4 regions of the Aquamicrobium lusatiense genome follow, and region 3 is predicted to be linked to each of the others. Evidence: predicted binding sites of a transcription regulator. Region 3 holds the regulator's gene; each other region holds the start of a gene.

Region 1 (3,479 bases), 340 kb from region 3:
GCCACCAACACGGATGACAGCGACGCCGCCGGCGAGTTTGGCCAGCCGCTCCTGCAGCTTCTCCTTGTCGTAGTCGGAAGTCGTTTCCTCGATCTGCGCCTTGATCTGGCTGATGCGCGCCGCGATGCTTGGCTTGTCGCCGGAGCCGTCGATGATTGTCGTGGTATCCTTCTCGATCACGATGCGCTTGGCACGGCCGAGCATGTCGAGCGTGACATTCTCCAGCTTGATGCCGAGATCCTCGGAGATTATCTGGCCGGCGGCCAGCACCGCGATGTCCTCGAGCATGGCTTTGCGGCGGTCTCCGAAGCCGGGAGCCTTGACGGCCGCTACCTTGAGGCCACCACGCAGCTTGTTGACGACCAGCGTGGCGAGCGCCTCGCCCTCGACGTCTTCGGAGATAATCAGCAGCGGCTTTCCGCTTTGCACCACTGCTTCCAGTACGGGCAGCATGGCCTGCAGATTGCCAAGCCTCTTCTCATGAATGAGGATGTAAGGGTCATCCAGTTCCACGCGCATCTTCTCGGGATCGGTCACAAAGTAGGGCGAGAGATAGCCGCGATCGAACTGCATGCCCTCGACCACGTCGAGCTCAGTCTCGGCCGTCTTGGCTTCCTCGACGGTGATGACGCCTTCGTTGCCGACCTTGTCCATCGCCCTCGCAATCATCTCGCCCACGGTCGCGTCGCCGTTAGCCGCGATCGTGCCGACTTGGGCGACCTCTGCCGACGACTTGACCTTCCTGGCGCGAGTCTGGATTTCCCTGACGACGGCAGCGACACCGAGATCGATGCCGCGCTTCAGGTCCATCGGGTTCATGCCGGCAGCGACCAGCTTGGCACCCTCGCGCAGGATGGAAGCGGCGAGAACCGTCGCGGTGGTGGTTCCGTCGCCGGCGAGGTCGTTGGTTTTCGAGGCCACCTCGCGCACCATCTGCGCGCCCATGTTCTCGAACTTGTCGGAAAGCTCGATCTCCTTGGCGACGGTCACACCATCCTTGGTGATGCGCGGCGCGCCATAGGCTTTGTCGATGACGACGTTGCGGCCCTTCGGCCCGAGCGTCACCTTGACGGCGTTGTTCAGCAGCTCGACGCCGCGCAGCATGCGGTCGCGGGCGTCATTAGAGAATCTGATTTCCTTGGCAGACATGATGTCGGGTCCAGTTCGGTTGTGAGGATCACAGGATCGGAAGCTGGCCGCTCAGGCACTTTTCCTGCTCGCAGCTTCGGTCTTCTCAACGATTCCCATGATGTCACTCTCCTTCATGATCAGAAGGTCTTCGTGATCGATCTTGACCTCGGTCCCGGACCATTTGCTGAACAGGATGAGATCGCCCGGCTTGACGTCGAGCGGGATCAGCTTGCCGCTTTCGTCGCGGGAACCTGGGCCGACGGCGATGACCTCGCCTTCCTGAGGTTTTTCTTTCGCGGTGTCGGGAATGATGATCCCGCCTTTGGATTTGCGATCGCCTTCCGCACGTCGAATGACGACGCGGTCATGGAGAGGCCGGAATTTCATGTGGTTCTTTCTGAGGCCGGCGCATAGGGCGGCCACCTCAGATACATAACCTCGTTGGCACTCGAATGATAGGAGTGCCAAATGTATTTCTTTGAAAAGGCGCAACTGGGGAAAATTTATGTCGTTTCTATCGATGCAGCATTTGTTGTTTTCAATACGTATTTTCTGATTTTTCAATGCGATTTATTTTTATGGAAGAGCCATTATTCAATTCCAGATAAAATAATATCGACCCGCTCCTTGCTTACCGGGTAGGGACATCCCATATATAAAACTCGTTGATTTGGCCGACTTGGCTTTTTGCGGTGTCAGAGACCCGCCATTCACCACCGAATTCTCGATAGCGAATGCATCAAGCGCCGACCCGGCGCGCATATCGCTCTGTTCGAACCTTGGAATGAACGCGCGGCTGACCACGGATGTACTGGCAGCACGGAAGTTCGTTCCGGTTCGAACGGGAATGATGCAGGAGGCGCGTTTGCGTGCTCCTGCGGAGGTATCGACCATGACAACGCGCACCACACAAACCATCGTCCGGTTCTCCGCACCCTTCATGCTGCCCGGCTTCGACGCCGCACAGCCCGCCGGCGAATATCGCGTGGACCAGGATGAGGAACTTCTGGAGGTATCCTCCCGCCTCGCCTGGAGACGTGTCGGCGCCTTTGTTCACCTGCCCGCCATCGGCATTGATGGCCAGACACATCAGATGGCGCCGATCGATCCCGCCGATCTCGACGCCGCTCTCGAAAAGGATCACCAACAATCATGATATCGACCAACCCAATCCGACGCACAATCCGTCCCGCCCGCCACGAGGCTCCTGCTCATCTCTTCGCGATCGGACAGGCTGTCCGGCTCAAGGGCGGTTTCATGAGACCAGCTTTGCCCGTCGATATCTACCGCATAACCGGCAGACTGCCGGCACGGGGAGATTCACTGCAATATCGCATCCGCAACGACGACGAACGCCATGAGCGAGTGACGACGCAGGACAGCCTGGAGCCGGTCGACATGTCGCAATCCGGTAATGGCGCAACCCTCATCGAAAGGACGTTCGGACATGGCTAAAGGCCAGAAACGAAGCAATCGCGAGATCAGAAAGCCGAAGCAGGAGAAGGCTCCGCCAAAGCCTGAAAGCACCTTCGGCAACCAGATCAAGGTCGCTGCAAATGCCAACGCGTCACAAGGTAAAGGCAAGCGCTGAGGCAGTGCTGCTCCGGCTGAAAGAGCAATGGGCGCCATGAAAGTTGTCATCGAGTTTTACCGCACGCGGGAGACAGATGACGCTCATGCCGTCGTGGGCCGAGAGGCGGTAGAAGCCGTCGATCTCGCTAACGCCATTGAGATTGCGCAACTGCTTTCGCAGACGCTCGATATGCCTCAACGGCCCGACGCCATCGCGATCACCGACTTATCCGGTAACGCGCTATTTTCCGGCATCATTGATGCCGACGTGACCACTAGAGAAAGGCCACGATCATGACCCGATACATAGATGAAACCGAACGGGAGCGGCACGACCGCGCGATCGGCGTTTGGGACAATGAAGGTGGCGCATCTGTCCGGACACCAGGCGACGAACAATATGGCCGCCGTATCGAAGCCGACCGGTCCTGGACCATCTACCATGTCTTCACCGGCATTCCAGCCAGCCGGGAAGGGCTGGAGATGATCGGCCTTAGCCACTCGGTCGCAACCGACGGCATGCTTTCCCTGAATCGTCGGAATGAGGGGGACGCAAAGAGCAAATGAACGGTCTTTTGCGTGTGCCGCCGCTATTGCAAACAGCCAGAGCAGATTGACGATGACCCTTGAATTTCCGAACCCCAGCCGGAGCTTCGACGAAGTGCGTAACGCCATTCGTTTTATCGGACACGACGGCATGTTCGAAGTGCCGTTCTTTGTCGAAGTGGAGGCGCTCGCCAAGTCCTCAGCAGGATTGCGCAACATGGAGCTATCGG
Region 2 (3,479 bases), 940 kb from region 3:
GCAATGACGCCTCTAAAAACACGCTCTTCTGGGACAGTGACAGCAACCGTGCGCCGCACGATATGACCAAGTATTTTGACCTGCGCACGTCTGTGAACGGGACGCAGAACGGATATGTGGCGCCTTATGGCTCTCAAAAAATGGGACAGGGCAACGGTCCTAACGCCAACTGCACCACGCAACCGATTACTCCACTGGTCGATGTTACCGATCCCGCGGGAATGACAAAGATCAAGAATGCCATTGCAGCGATGGAGCCTCTGGGTGGCACCAGTGTCGGCAGCGGTCTTGCGTGGGGATGGCGTGTCCTCTCAAGTGGCGAACCCTTCACGGAAGGCAGGCCGGAAACCGATCGGGGCAATGACAAGGTCGTCATCGTGCTGACCGATGGAGCTAACACGTACTACACGCCGAGCAGCGTTCGCAGGCTGAACGGATCGACCTCTGCGGCGTCGGACAATAACAACGTAAAGTCGATTTATGGCGATTACGGATTTCTCAAGCCGTACAACAGCTCGCTCGCCTATGGTCGCCTTTTCCTTGGTCCGAACAAGACCTACAGCAAGACTAGCTTCGCTAATGAAAACTACTCCAAGGCGATGAACGAAAAACTGCAGGAGCTTTGCGCGAATGCGAAGGCCGCCAACATCATGATCATGACGGTCGGTCTGGATCTTGAGGCGGAAGCAAAGAAAGACGCAAAGGTCAAAGAACAGATCACCGGTCTGATGACCTGTTCCTCGGATTCGCGCAACCGGCGCGATGCAACGGACCCCAGCAAGCCGGCAAAGCTGTTTTGGAACGCGGCTGGCAACGATCTGTCCAATGCGTTCCGTGAGATCGCGGACGAGTTGTCCAATCTGCGCGTAACCAGGTAAGCTTCTGCCGGGCAGGCTCCGAATTTCAGATGCCTGCCCGGCAAAAGCCATGATCATTGGCCTTACAGGCGTCATGACTTTTATTCTGCCTGCCAATCGCAATGAAATTTCATTCAGCCCTGCCCGCCGGAACCTGATTTCTGGCGGCGGCGCGCTGGTTCTCACGGCGCTTGCCGGTTGCGGCTCCCTGCCCCGGCATGGCCCCGGAGGCGGTGCGTCGACCGCTTCCCGCCAGACGATGGATGGCATTCGCACGGCCGAAGGGCTGGCGCTCGTCTCACCCGATCACCAACTGGAGCAGGCAGCCCTGCAACAGGCGCAGTATATGGCCGCCTCGGGCAGGATGAACCACACCACCGGCTTCGGAAAAGATTTTCAGGCCCGGGTCAAAGGCAACGGCATCAGGGGCGCTGCGGCCGAGAATATTGCCGAAGGGCGCATGGATGCCGCCCGCGCCATCGATATGTGGATGAATTCGCCCCCCCATCGCCGCAACATGCTGGACGGGCGTTTTCGCCGCTTCGGCCTTGCCTGGGCAACCCGGCCGGAACGCCCCGAATGGCGCTATTGGGCCATGATTCTGGCAAGCTGACCGAGGCCGCCCTTTCCTGTTCGCAGAGAAACGGCTCTCGCTTCTTGACACCGTCCGGGGCGCTGACTATCTCATGGCTCGTTAGCACTCTCCGAAAGCGAGTGCTAACAGGTCCGGTCAAGCCGGACGGAGGAATTCTTTCTCATCATTGTGACCGAGGAAATCAAATGGCAAAGACGAAGTTCCGCCCGCTTCATGACCGTGTGGTCGTTCGCCGGGTCGAGTCCGAAGAGAAGACGGCTGGCGGCATCATCATCCCCGATACCGCCAAGGAAAAGCCGCAGGAAGGCGAAGTCGTGGCTGTGGGCTCGGGCGCCCGCGATGAAAGCGGCAAGCTCGTCGCCCTCGACGTCAAGGCCGGCGACCGTGTCCTGTTCGGCAAGTGGTCGGGCACCGAAGTCAAGCTCAATGGCGAAGACCTTCTGATCATGAAGGAATCCGACATCATGGGCATCATCGGCTGATCTGGCCGTTCCCATTCATCAACAATCACTGCAATCCGAATTTCGGACCAAAGGTCCAGGAGTAAGCAATGGCTGCCAAAGACGTAAAATTCTCCCGTGACGCCCGCGAGCGTATGCTGCGCGGTGTCAACATCCTCGCCGACGCGGTGAAGGTCACCCTCGGTCCCAAGGGCCGCAACGTCGTCATCGACAAGTCGTTCGGCGCTCCGCGCATCACCAAGGACGGCGTTTCCGTTGCCAAGGAAATCGAGCTGGAAGACAAGTTCGAGAACATGGGCGCCCAGCTCGTTCGCGAAGTCGCTTCCAAGACCAACGACAAGGCTGGTGACGGCACCACCACCGCGACCGTTCTGGCGCAGGCTATCGTTCAGGAAGGCCACAAGGCCGTTGCCGCCGGCATGAACCCGATGGACCTGAAGCGCGGTATCGATCTGGCCGTGGGCGAAGTCGTTGCCGACCTCGTCAAGAAGGCCAAGAAGATCAAGACTTCCGAGGAAGTCGCGCAGGTCGGCACCATCTCCGCCAATGGCGAGAAGGAAATCGGCGAGATGATCGCCGAGGCCATGCAGAAGGTCGGCAACGAGGGTGTCATCACCGTCGAGGAAGCCAAGACCGCCGAGACCGAGCTGGAAGTCGTCGAAGGCATGCAGTTCGACCGCGGCTACCTGTCGCCTTACTTCATCACCAACCCCGACAAGATGGTTGCTGAGCTGGAAGATGCCTACATTCTTCTCCACGAGAAGAAGCTCTCCAACCTTCAGGCCATGCTGCCGGTGCTTGAGGCTGTCGTTCAGACCTCCAAGCCGCTGGTCATCATCGCTGAGGACGTCGAGGGCGAGGCTCTGGCCACGCTGGTCGTCAACAAGCTGCGCGGCGGCCTGAAGATCGCTGCGGTCAAGGCTCCGGGCTTCGGCGATCGCCGCAAGGCCATGCTGGAAGACATCGCCATCCTCACCGGTGGTCAGGTCATCTCCGAAGACCTCGGCATCAAGCTCGAGAACGTTGGTATCGACATGCTCGGCCGCGCCAAGAAGGTGCGCATCGAGAAGGAAAACACCACCATCGTCGACGGCGCCGGCAAGAAGGCCGAGATCCAGGGCCGCGTCGCCCAGATCAAGGCTCAGATCGAGGAAACCACTTCCGATTACGACCGCGAGAAGCTTCAGGAGCGTCTTGCCAAGCTGGCCGGTGGCGTTGCCGTCATCCGCGTTGGCGGCTCGACCGAGGTTGAGGTCAAGGAGAAGAAGGATCGCGTTGACGACGCTCTGAACGCCACCCGCGCTGCGGTTGAGGAAGGCATCGTCCCCGGCGGCGGCGTCGCTCTTCTGCGCGCTACCCAGGCGATCAAGGCGGAAGGCGCCAACGCCGACCAGGCTGCCGGCATCAACATCGTCCGTCGCGCTCTGCAGGCTCCGGCCCGTCAGATCGCTACCAATGCCGGTGCGGAAGCTTCGATCATCGTAGGCAAGATCCTCGACAACAAGAGCGCGACCTACGGCTACAACGCTGCCAAGGACGAATATGGCGACCTGATCCAGCTCGGCA
Region 3 (3,479 bases):
ATGCGCCATACGGGCTTTCCACGGTGCGGGAAGACCATGCCGGCTTCTATCGGCGCATCTACAATTCGGAACAGATCAGCGAGCCGCGCGGCTATCCAGGCGTGTTCAACAAGGTGGTGTTGTTCCGCACGAACGCCATCGAGAACCGCGAGCGCTACTATGCGCGCTTCCCCTTCTTCCGCTCGACCGAAACCGAGCGTCGCCTGCTGTTCGGCAAGGTGGGGGCAGGGGAGTTGCAGCCGCTGACCATCCTGCCCAGCGCCCGATATCTGCACCACGCCGCGTGATTCCGGGCCGCATGATCCCGGATCGTCTGGCCTGAAGCAGGTCGTCCGGAAGCGGAGCCGTTTTACCGGCTCCCCTGATAGGCGATGCGCCACAGCGTGCCGCTGCCGTCCTCGCTGACGATCAGGGCGCCGTCGCGGGCAATCGCGACCCCGACCGGCCGTCCCCACACGGAGCCGTCGGAGAGGACGAAGCCGGTCATGAAGTCCTCATAGGCACCCGTCGGCCGGCCATTGTCAAACAGCAGGCGCACCACCTTGTAGCCCGTTATCAGGCCCCGGTTCCATGAGCCGTGCAGGGCAACGAAGGCATCTCCGCGATAGGCGGCAGGGAACTGGTCGCCTTCGTAGAAGGCGATGCCGAGCGGCGCGGAATGCGCCTGGATCAGCACGTCCGGCACCGTCACCTTGTCGGCGAGGTCGGGCCTTGAGCCGGCATGGCGCGGGTCCTCGTGATCGCCGATATAGTACCACGGCCAGCCGTAGAATGCGCCTTCGCTTACGCTTGTCGCATAGTCGAAGGGCAGGTTATCGCCCAGGCCGTCGCGCTCGTTGACGGCACACCACAACGCGTTCGTGGCCGGCTGCAATGCCAGTCCCGAACAATTGCGCAGTCCCGTCGCAGCGATTCGCTGGTTCGCGCCATCCGCGTCGAAGGCGAGCACCGTGGCGCGGTCGGTTTCGGAACCCCAGCCTGCGCCGATCGGCTGCGCGCTTCGCCATGCGTCCAGCCCTCCGGGCGCCTCGCCCATGCCGGAGGCGACATTCGATTGCGAGCCGACCGAGACGTAGAGCGTTTCGCCGTCCGCGGAGAAGGCGAGGTCGCGGGTCCAGTGGCCTCCGGAAGGAAGCTCGGCAACGATGACCTCGGGTTCGGAAGAGGCTTCGAGGTCGCCGCTTTTGTAAGGGAAGCGAACGACGCTGTCGGTGTTGGCGACATAAACCCATTGCGGATCGGCGGCGGGATGAAAGGCGATGCCGTAGGGCTGGTTCAGCCCGCCGGCAAAGACGGAGTTTTGCACAGGCTTCGCGCTGCCGTCTTCAAGACGGTAGACCGACACCTGATCGGCGCCGGATTCGGCAACGAATATGTCGCCATTCGGGGCCACGCGCACGATACGCGGCCCGCCGAGGCCGGAAGCGATCATGTGTGCGGAAAAGCCCTTTGGCAGTTGGGGGCTGACATTTTCCGGCGGGCTGACCCGCCGCGCGCTGTTGGAGGTGGACTCTGTCGCAAAGGGAGCGGGAAGGTCCTGCGGCGTGAAATGCCGCCGAATGCCCGGCCTGTCGTCCCGCCAGCCGCCGAACGCCGCTTCGCCGGTCAGCGTCGCGCCGGTTTCCTGCGCCACCGCGGCAGTACCCGCCAGCAGGACCGAAGCCGCCGCGACCCGTTTCATGAGGTGGATCATGCCGTCCTCCTTCCGCTGTCGGCCCGTCAGGCGGCACTTTAGGAAAGCGGGCGCGGCGATGCATCACACGAGGACGTGATGTGGCGCGCCTTTTTCAGCGCAGCATCCGCGACACGAGCTGTGCGGTGTAGTCGACCATCGGCACGATGCGGGCATAGTTGAGCCGCGTCGGGCCGATGACGCCGAGCGCGCCCACCACGCGCGCTTCTGCGTCGCGATAGGGCGCCACCACCAGCGACGATCCTGACAGCGAGAACAGCTTGTTCTCCGAGCCGATGAAGATGCGCACGCCGGGTCCCTCTTCGGCGAGGTTGAGCAATTGCAGCAGGCCGTCCTGCGTCTCAAGGTCGTCGAACAGGTTCTTGAGCAGTTCCATGTCCGCCTGCGCGGTGATGTTTTCCAGAAGATTCGCCCGGCCGCGCACGATCAGCCGCGCCGGCAGGTCGCTTTCGGCTCCCGCCCACACCGCCAGCCCCTTTTCCACCAGCGCTTGTGACAGCGAATCGAGGGCCGCGCGCGTTTCTTCCTTGATGCGCGAGATTTCAGTGCGCGCCTCGGCCAGCGTGCGCCCGCGGATGTGGGCGTTGAGGAAGTTGGAAGCCTCGTGCAGTTGCGAGACGGTGACGCCCGCCGGCAGGTCGATGATGCGGTTTTCCACATCGCCGTTCTGCGAGACCAGCACGGTCAGCGCCTTTGTCGGCTCAAGCTGGATGAACTCGATGTGCTTGAGCGCCGCCTCGCTCTTGGCCGCCAGCACGACGCCTGCCCCGCGCGACATGCCGGACAGGAGCTGGCTCGCCTCCGTCAGCATGTGTTCGAGAGAAGTGTCGTTGCCCGAAGCCTTGATCTGTGTCTCGATGCTGCGCCGTTCCTCGTCGCCGAGGTCGCCGATCTCCATGAAGGCATCGACGAAGAAGCGCAGGCCCGCCTGCGTCGGCAGGCGCCCGGCCGAGACATGCGGCGCGTAGATCAGGCCCAGATGCTCCAGATCGCTCATCACGTTGCGGATCGTGGCCGGCGACAATGTCGAGGGCAGAATGCGCGACAGGCTGCGCGAACCCACCGGCTCGCCGTCCTTCAGGTAGGAATCGACGAGACGCCGGAAGATCTCGCGCGAGCGCGTATCCAGCGACTGCCACTGCGATGCGGGAACCGGCGGTGTCGGGGCTGAACTGTGCTTTGTCATGTCGTACCTCTATACAAAGGATATAGACGCGGCGGGCGCCAGTGCAAGCAAGCCGTTTTCCTTTGCGCAAGCAGCCGTGGAGGGCTACAAGCCCGCAAAATCACAGGATTGGAAAGACACGACATGCGCCCCTCCAAACGCCAGCCAGACGAAATGCGCGCCATCTCCTTCGAGCGCGGCTTTTCAAAGCACGCCGAAGGCTCCTGCCTCGTGAAATTTGGCGATACCCACGTTCTGTGCACCGCAAGCCTCGAAGAGCGGGTGCCAGGCTGGATGCGCAATTCCGGCAAGGGCTGGGTGACGGCCGAATATGGCATGCTGCCGCGTTCGACCGGCGAGCGCATGCGCCGCGAGGCTTCTGCCGGCAAGCAGGGCGGGCGCACGCAGGAAATCCAGCGTCTCATCGGCCGGTCGCTGCGCGCCGTCGTCGACATGCAGGCGCTGGGCGAGCAGCAGATCACCATCGACTGCGATGTGCTTCAGGCCGATGGCGGCACGCGCACGGCCTCGATCACCGGCGCATGGATCGCCCTCCACGATTGCCTGCGCTGGATGGAAGCGCGCCAGATGGTGAATGTGCAGCGGGTGCTGAAGGATCAC
Region 4 (3,479 bases), 1.4 Mb from region 3:
TTCGTCATCTCTGAGTTTCAAGAGGGTGACGGCAGAAAATTTCTACAGCTATTTCAGGCTGTTGGAATTTGAGAACAACTACACCATGTGATGAGTTGGTTGGTAATATGAATGGAGGCCTGCCATGACCTATGACGACATCGTTTCAGTGCTCGGCTCCATAGACGACGATCTGGCGGCGGGGCTTATCGCAACCGGGGCGAGTGTTGATGAACTGCGAGAAGCGTGGAACTGGCTTAACAATGACGAGGCGCTGATGGGCGAAGGGCGACCGCTCCCGGACACACGCGTCAGCCAACTCATCGATCTGCTTGAACCTGATGATGACGGCGTTGACTGAGATACGGATGGAGGGTTGAAGAGGCCCGTCGGTATGCCCAGATCACAAGAGATCGTACAGAACGATCAGTTACTTGCTCTTAAAAGACGATCAGAAAACAAGGAGGAAGTGATGTCTGATGTCGTGTTCCAAGAACCCGTAATTCTGCGCATGCCAAAAACTGGCCTCCGAAAGGTGGCGACAGGTTTTGAAGCACTGGAATGCCTTGAGCGCGAATGGCCGGACTGGGCACGTGGACGTCGTTGGCGGAATGCCATTGCTGCCTGTCGGGACGCACTCGATGGATGGCGCTCTGCGAAGGAGGCGCGCCGGAGCTTCATGAAGGCTGCAATGCGAGCGGGCCTCGTTCAGGGAGCACGACGCACGCGAGTTCGGGGTACTCTCGGTAGCTATCAGGGAATTCCCGCCGGGCTTCAGTGAACGGATATGATCCCGTCGACGGCTTTCCATTCTGATGGCTGGATCAGACGGTGGTGGGCGACGCGCACGGAGTGCAGCGCGCCCTCCAGCGTCTCGGTCCAGTAGTCCAGAAAGCCGCGCAGTTCGGGAAATTTCGGGGCGAGGTCGTAATCCTGCCAGACATAGACCTGCAACAGGCTCGGGTGATCCGGCAGGTGATAGTGGATTTCGGCTGTGGTCAGGCCGTAGCCTTCCATCTGCATCCGGAATTCACGACTGACGATCGCTGGCATATGTCTCTCCTTTGTCGTTTCATGCGTGAAGACGATGGTGATGGTCTGCGGATCCGCATACGGCATCGTCCGCCCCGATGTCGTCGCGATCAAGTCGCCGCAGCGCATCCATGATGACATCGAATGGGATGGGGCTTTCTGCGCCCGGCGGCTGGCGCAGTGCGGGCATCGATTCGACCGCGCATGCGTCGGATGCCCATGACGAGAGAATGGCGCGCTTTTCGCTGCGTTCGAGCGTGTCGTCGCGCAGCACATCCTCGGGATGCCTGTAGTGGCGCGCCGGCGACAGGAGCCGGTCGAGCGCAATGTCTTCGGCTCGTGGCGCGAGAGAGGGAATGATCGTCGAAAAATCGGCTCGGCGCATCGCTGTCCTCCTTCCGTTTTCAGCCGTTCCAAAAACTCCGTTTCGATCAGGACTCCGGACCGCACCTCCCGGCACGGCACAGAAGGAAGTTCGGCCAATCGAGCGAATTTTTCAAGTGCCCGGATGCTCGATGGTGTCAATTTCGGCTGCGATTACATCGCACTAGCAGTGAATGGCTGCGAGTGCCAAAAATTTTGCATTCCCCTCTTGAAATCGAAAATCGCCAAAACCAGATCGATACGCGCGTGACGCCGACAAGGGTTGCGCGGCCCCGCTCCGGTTCTCACCGGGCCGGAGCGGAGGGACCTCTCAAAATCTGTTTGTCCTTGAGGAGAACGATATGACGTTCCGTCCATTGCATGACCGTATCCTGGTTCGCCGCATCGAAGCCGACGAGAAAACCGCAGGCGGCATCATCATTCCCGATACCGCCAGGGAAAAGCCGAGCGAAGGCGAAGTGATCGCGGTCGGCCCCGGTGCCCGCGACGAAAGCGGCAAGCTGGTCGAGCTCGACGTGAAGGTCGGCGACCGCATTCTGTTCGGCAAGTGGTCCGGCACCGAGATCAGGCTCGACGGCGAAGACCTGCTCATCATGAAGGAAAGCGACGTGATGGGCGTGATCGAGCAGCCCACCACGCTGAAGAAGGCCGCCTGACGGATTCTTCGACCATCAACCAGTCCCAGCAACCAGTCAACGAAAGCTGCCTATTGAAGGAGTGATCCAATGGCTGCCAAGGAAGTCAAGTTCAACACCGAAGCACGCGAGAAGATGCTGCGCGGCGTCGATATTCTCGCCAATGCGGTGAAGGTGACGCTCGGGCCGAAGGGCCGCAACGTCGTCATCGACAAGTCGTTCGGCGCCCCGCGCATCACCAAGGATGGCGTCTCGGTCGCGAAGGAGATCGAGCTTGAGGACAAGTTCGAGAACATGGGCGCCCAGATGGTGCGCGAGGTGGCGAGTAAGACCAACGACCTCGCCGGCGACGGCACAACCACCGCGACCGTTCTGGCGCAGGCGATCGTCAAGGAAGGCGCGAAGGCCGTCGCCTCCGGCATGAACCCGATGGATTTGAAGCGCGGCATCGACAAGGCGGTGGATGCGGTTGTCGCCGAACTCAAGGCCAATGCGCGCAAGATCTCCAGGAACGACGAGATCGCACAGGTCGGCACGATCTCGGCCAATGGCGATTCTGAGATCGGCCGCTTCCTCGCCGAAGCCATGCAGAAGGTCGGCAATGAGGGCGTGATCACTGTCGAGGAGGCCAAGACGGCCGAGACCGAACTCGAAGTGGTCGAGGGCATGCAGTTCGACCGTGGCTACCTCTCCCCCTACTTCATCACCAACCAGGACAAGATGCGGGTCGAGTTCGAGGATCCCTATGTCCTGATTCACGAGAAGAAGCTGTCCAACCTTCAGGCGATGCTTCCCGTGCTTGAAGCGGTCGTCCAGTCCGGCAAGCCGCTGGTCATCATCGCCGAGGATGTCGAGGGCGAGGCGCTGGCCACGCTCGTCGTCAACCGTCTGCGCGGTGGCTTGAAGGTCGCCGCCGTCAAGGCGCCGGGCTTCGGCGATCGCCGCAAGGCCATGCTGGAGGACATCGCCATCCTCACCGGCGGCACCGCCATCAGCGAGGATCTCGGCATCAAGCTGGAGAATGTCACGCTGGAGATGCTCGGCCGCGCCAAGAAGGTCGTCATCGAAAAGGAGAACACCACCATCGTCGATGGCGCTGGTTCAAAAGCCGAGATCGAAGGCCGCGTGAAGCAGATCAAGGCGCAGATCGAGGAGACGACCTCCGATTACGACCGCGAGAAGCTTCAGGAGCGCCTTGCTAAGCTCGCCGGCGGCGTCGCGGTGATCCGCGTCGGCGGTGCGACCGAGGTCGAGGTCAAGGAGAAGAAGGACCGCGTCGACGACGCTCTGCACGCGACCCGCGCGGCGGTCGAGGAAGGCATTCTGCCCGGTGGCGGCGTGGCGCTGCTGCGTGTGCAGAAGGCGCTGGACAACGTTCAGGTGGACAACACCGACCAGAAGCACGGAGTCGAGATCGTGCGCCGCGCCATCGAGGCGCCGGTTCGCCAG

The links. Region 3 encodes HrcA, which represses chaperone genes, less so after heat shock. Its sites were predicted from a motif close to GTTAGCACTCNCNNNNNGNGAGTGCTAAC; they were not measured.
Region 1: the regulator HrcA is predicted to act here: its motif matches at 1,572-1,600, upstream of HNR59_RS05490 (co-chaperone GroES).
Region 2: the regulator HrcA is predicted to act here: its motif matches at 1,551-1,579, upstream of groES (co-chaperone GroES).
Region 4: the regulator HrcA is predicted to act here: its motif matches at 1,558-1,586, upstream of HNR59_RS00545 (co-chaperone GroES).

Annotation. Positions count from the first base shown of each region.
Region 1 covers NZ_JACHEU010000001.1:1,140,839-1,144,317, forward strand. Annotated here, with positions in the region: gene groL (chaperonin GroEL) at 1-1,149, opposite strand, end outside; gene HNR59_RS05490 (co-chaperone GroES) at 1,201-1,518, opposite strand; gene HNR59_RS05495 (hypothetical protein) at 1,726-2,025, opposite strand; gene HNR59_RS05500 (hypothetical protein) at 2,024-2,287, shown strand; gene HNR59_RS05505 (hypothetical protein) at 2,284-2,586, shown strand; gene HNR59_RS05510 (hypothetical protein) at 2,579-2,722, shown strand; gene HNR59_RS05515 (hypothetical protein) at 2,759-3,001, shown strand; gene HNR59_RS05520 (hypothetical protein) at 2,998-3,270, shown strand; gene HNR59_RS05525 (DUF1488 family protein) at 3,323-3,479, shown strand, end outside.
Region 2 covers NZ_JACHEU010000001.1:2,418,746-2,422,224, forward strand. Annotated here, with positions in the region: gene HNR59_RS11590 (TadE/TadG family type IV pilus assembly protein) at 1-878, shown strand, start outside; gene HNR59_RS11595 (CAP domain-containing protein) at 928-1,470, shown strand; gene groES (co-chaperone GroES) at 1,638-1,934, shown strand; gene groL (chaperonin GroEL) at 2,003-3,479, shown strand, end outside.
Region 3 covers NZ_JACHEU010000001.1:1,479,168-1,482,646, forward strand. Annotated here, with positions in the region: gene HNR59_RS07055 (N-acyl amino acid synthase FeeM domain-containing protein) at 1-287, shown strand, start outside; gene HNR59_RS07060 (PQQ-dependent sugar dehydrogenase) at 350-1,693, opposite strand; gene hrcA (heat-inducible transcriptional repressor HrcA) at 1,788-2,879, opposite strand; gene rph (ribonuclease PH) at 3,003-3,479, shown strand, end outside.
Region 4 covers NZ_JACHEU010000001.1:93,915-97,393, reverse strand. Annotated here, with positions in the region: gene HNR59_RS00565 (hypothetical protein) at 125-340, shown strand; gene HNR59_RS00560 (DUF982 domain-containing protein) at 374-760, shown strand; gene HNR59_RS00555 (usg protein) at 754-1,032, opposite strand; gene HNR59_RS00550 (hypothetical protein) at 1,052-1,396, opposite strand; gene HNR59_RS00545 (co-chaperone GroES) at 1,737-2,051, shown strand; gene groL (chaperonin GroEL) at 2,121-3,479, shown strand, end outside.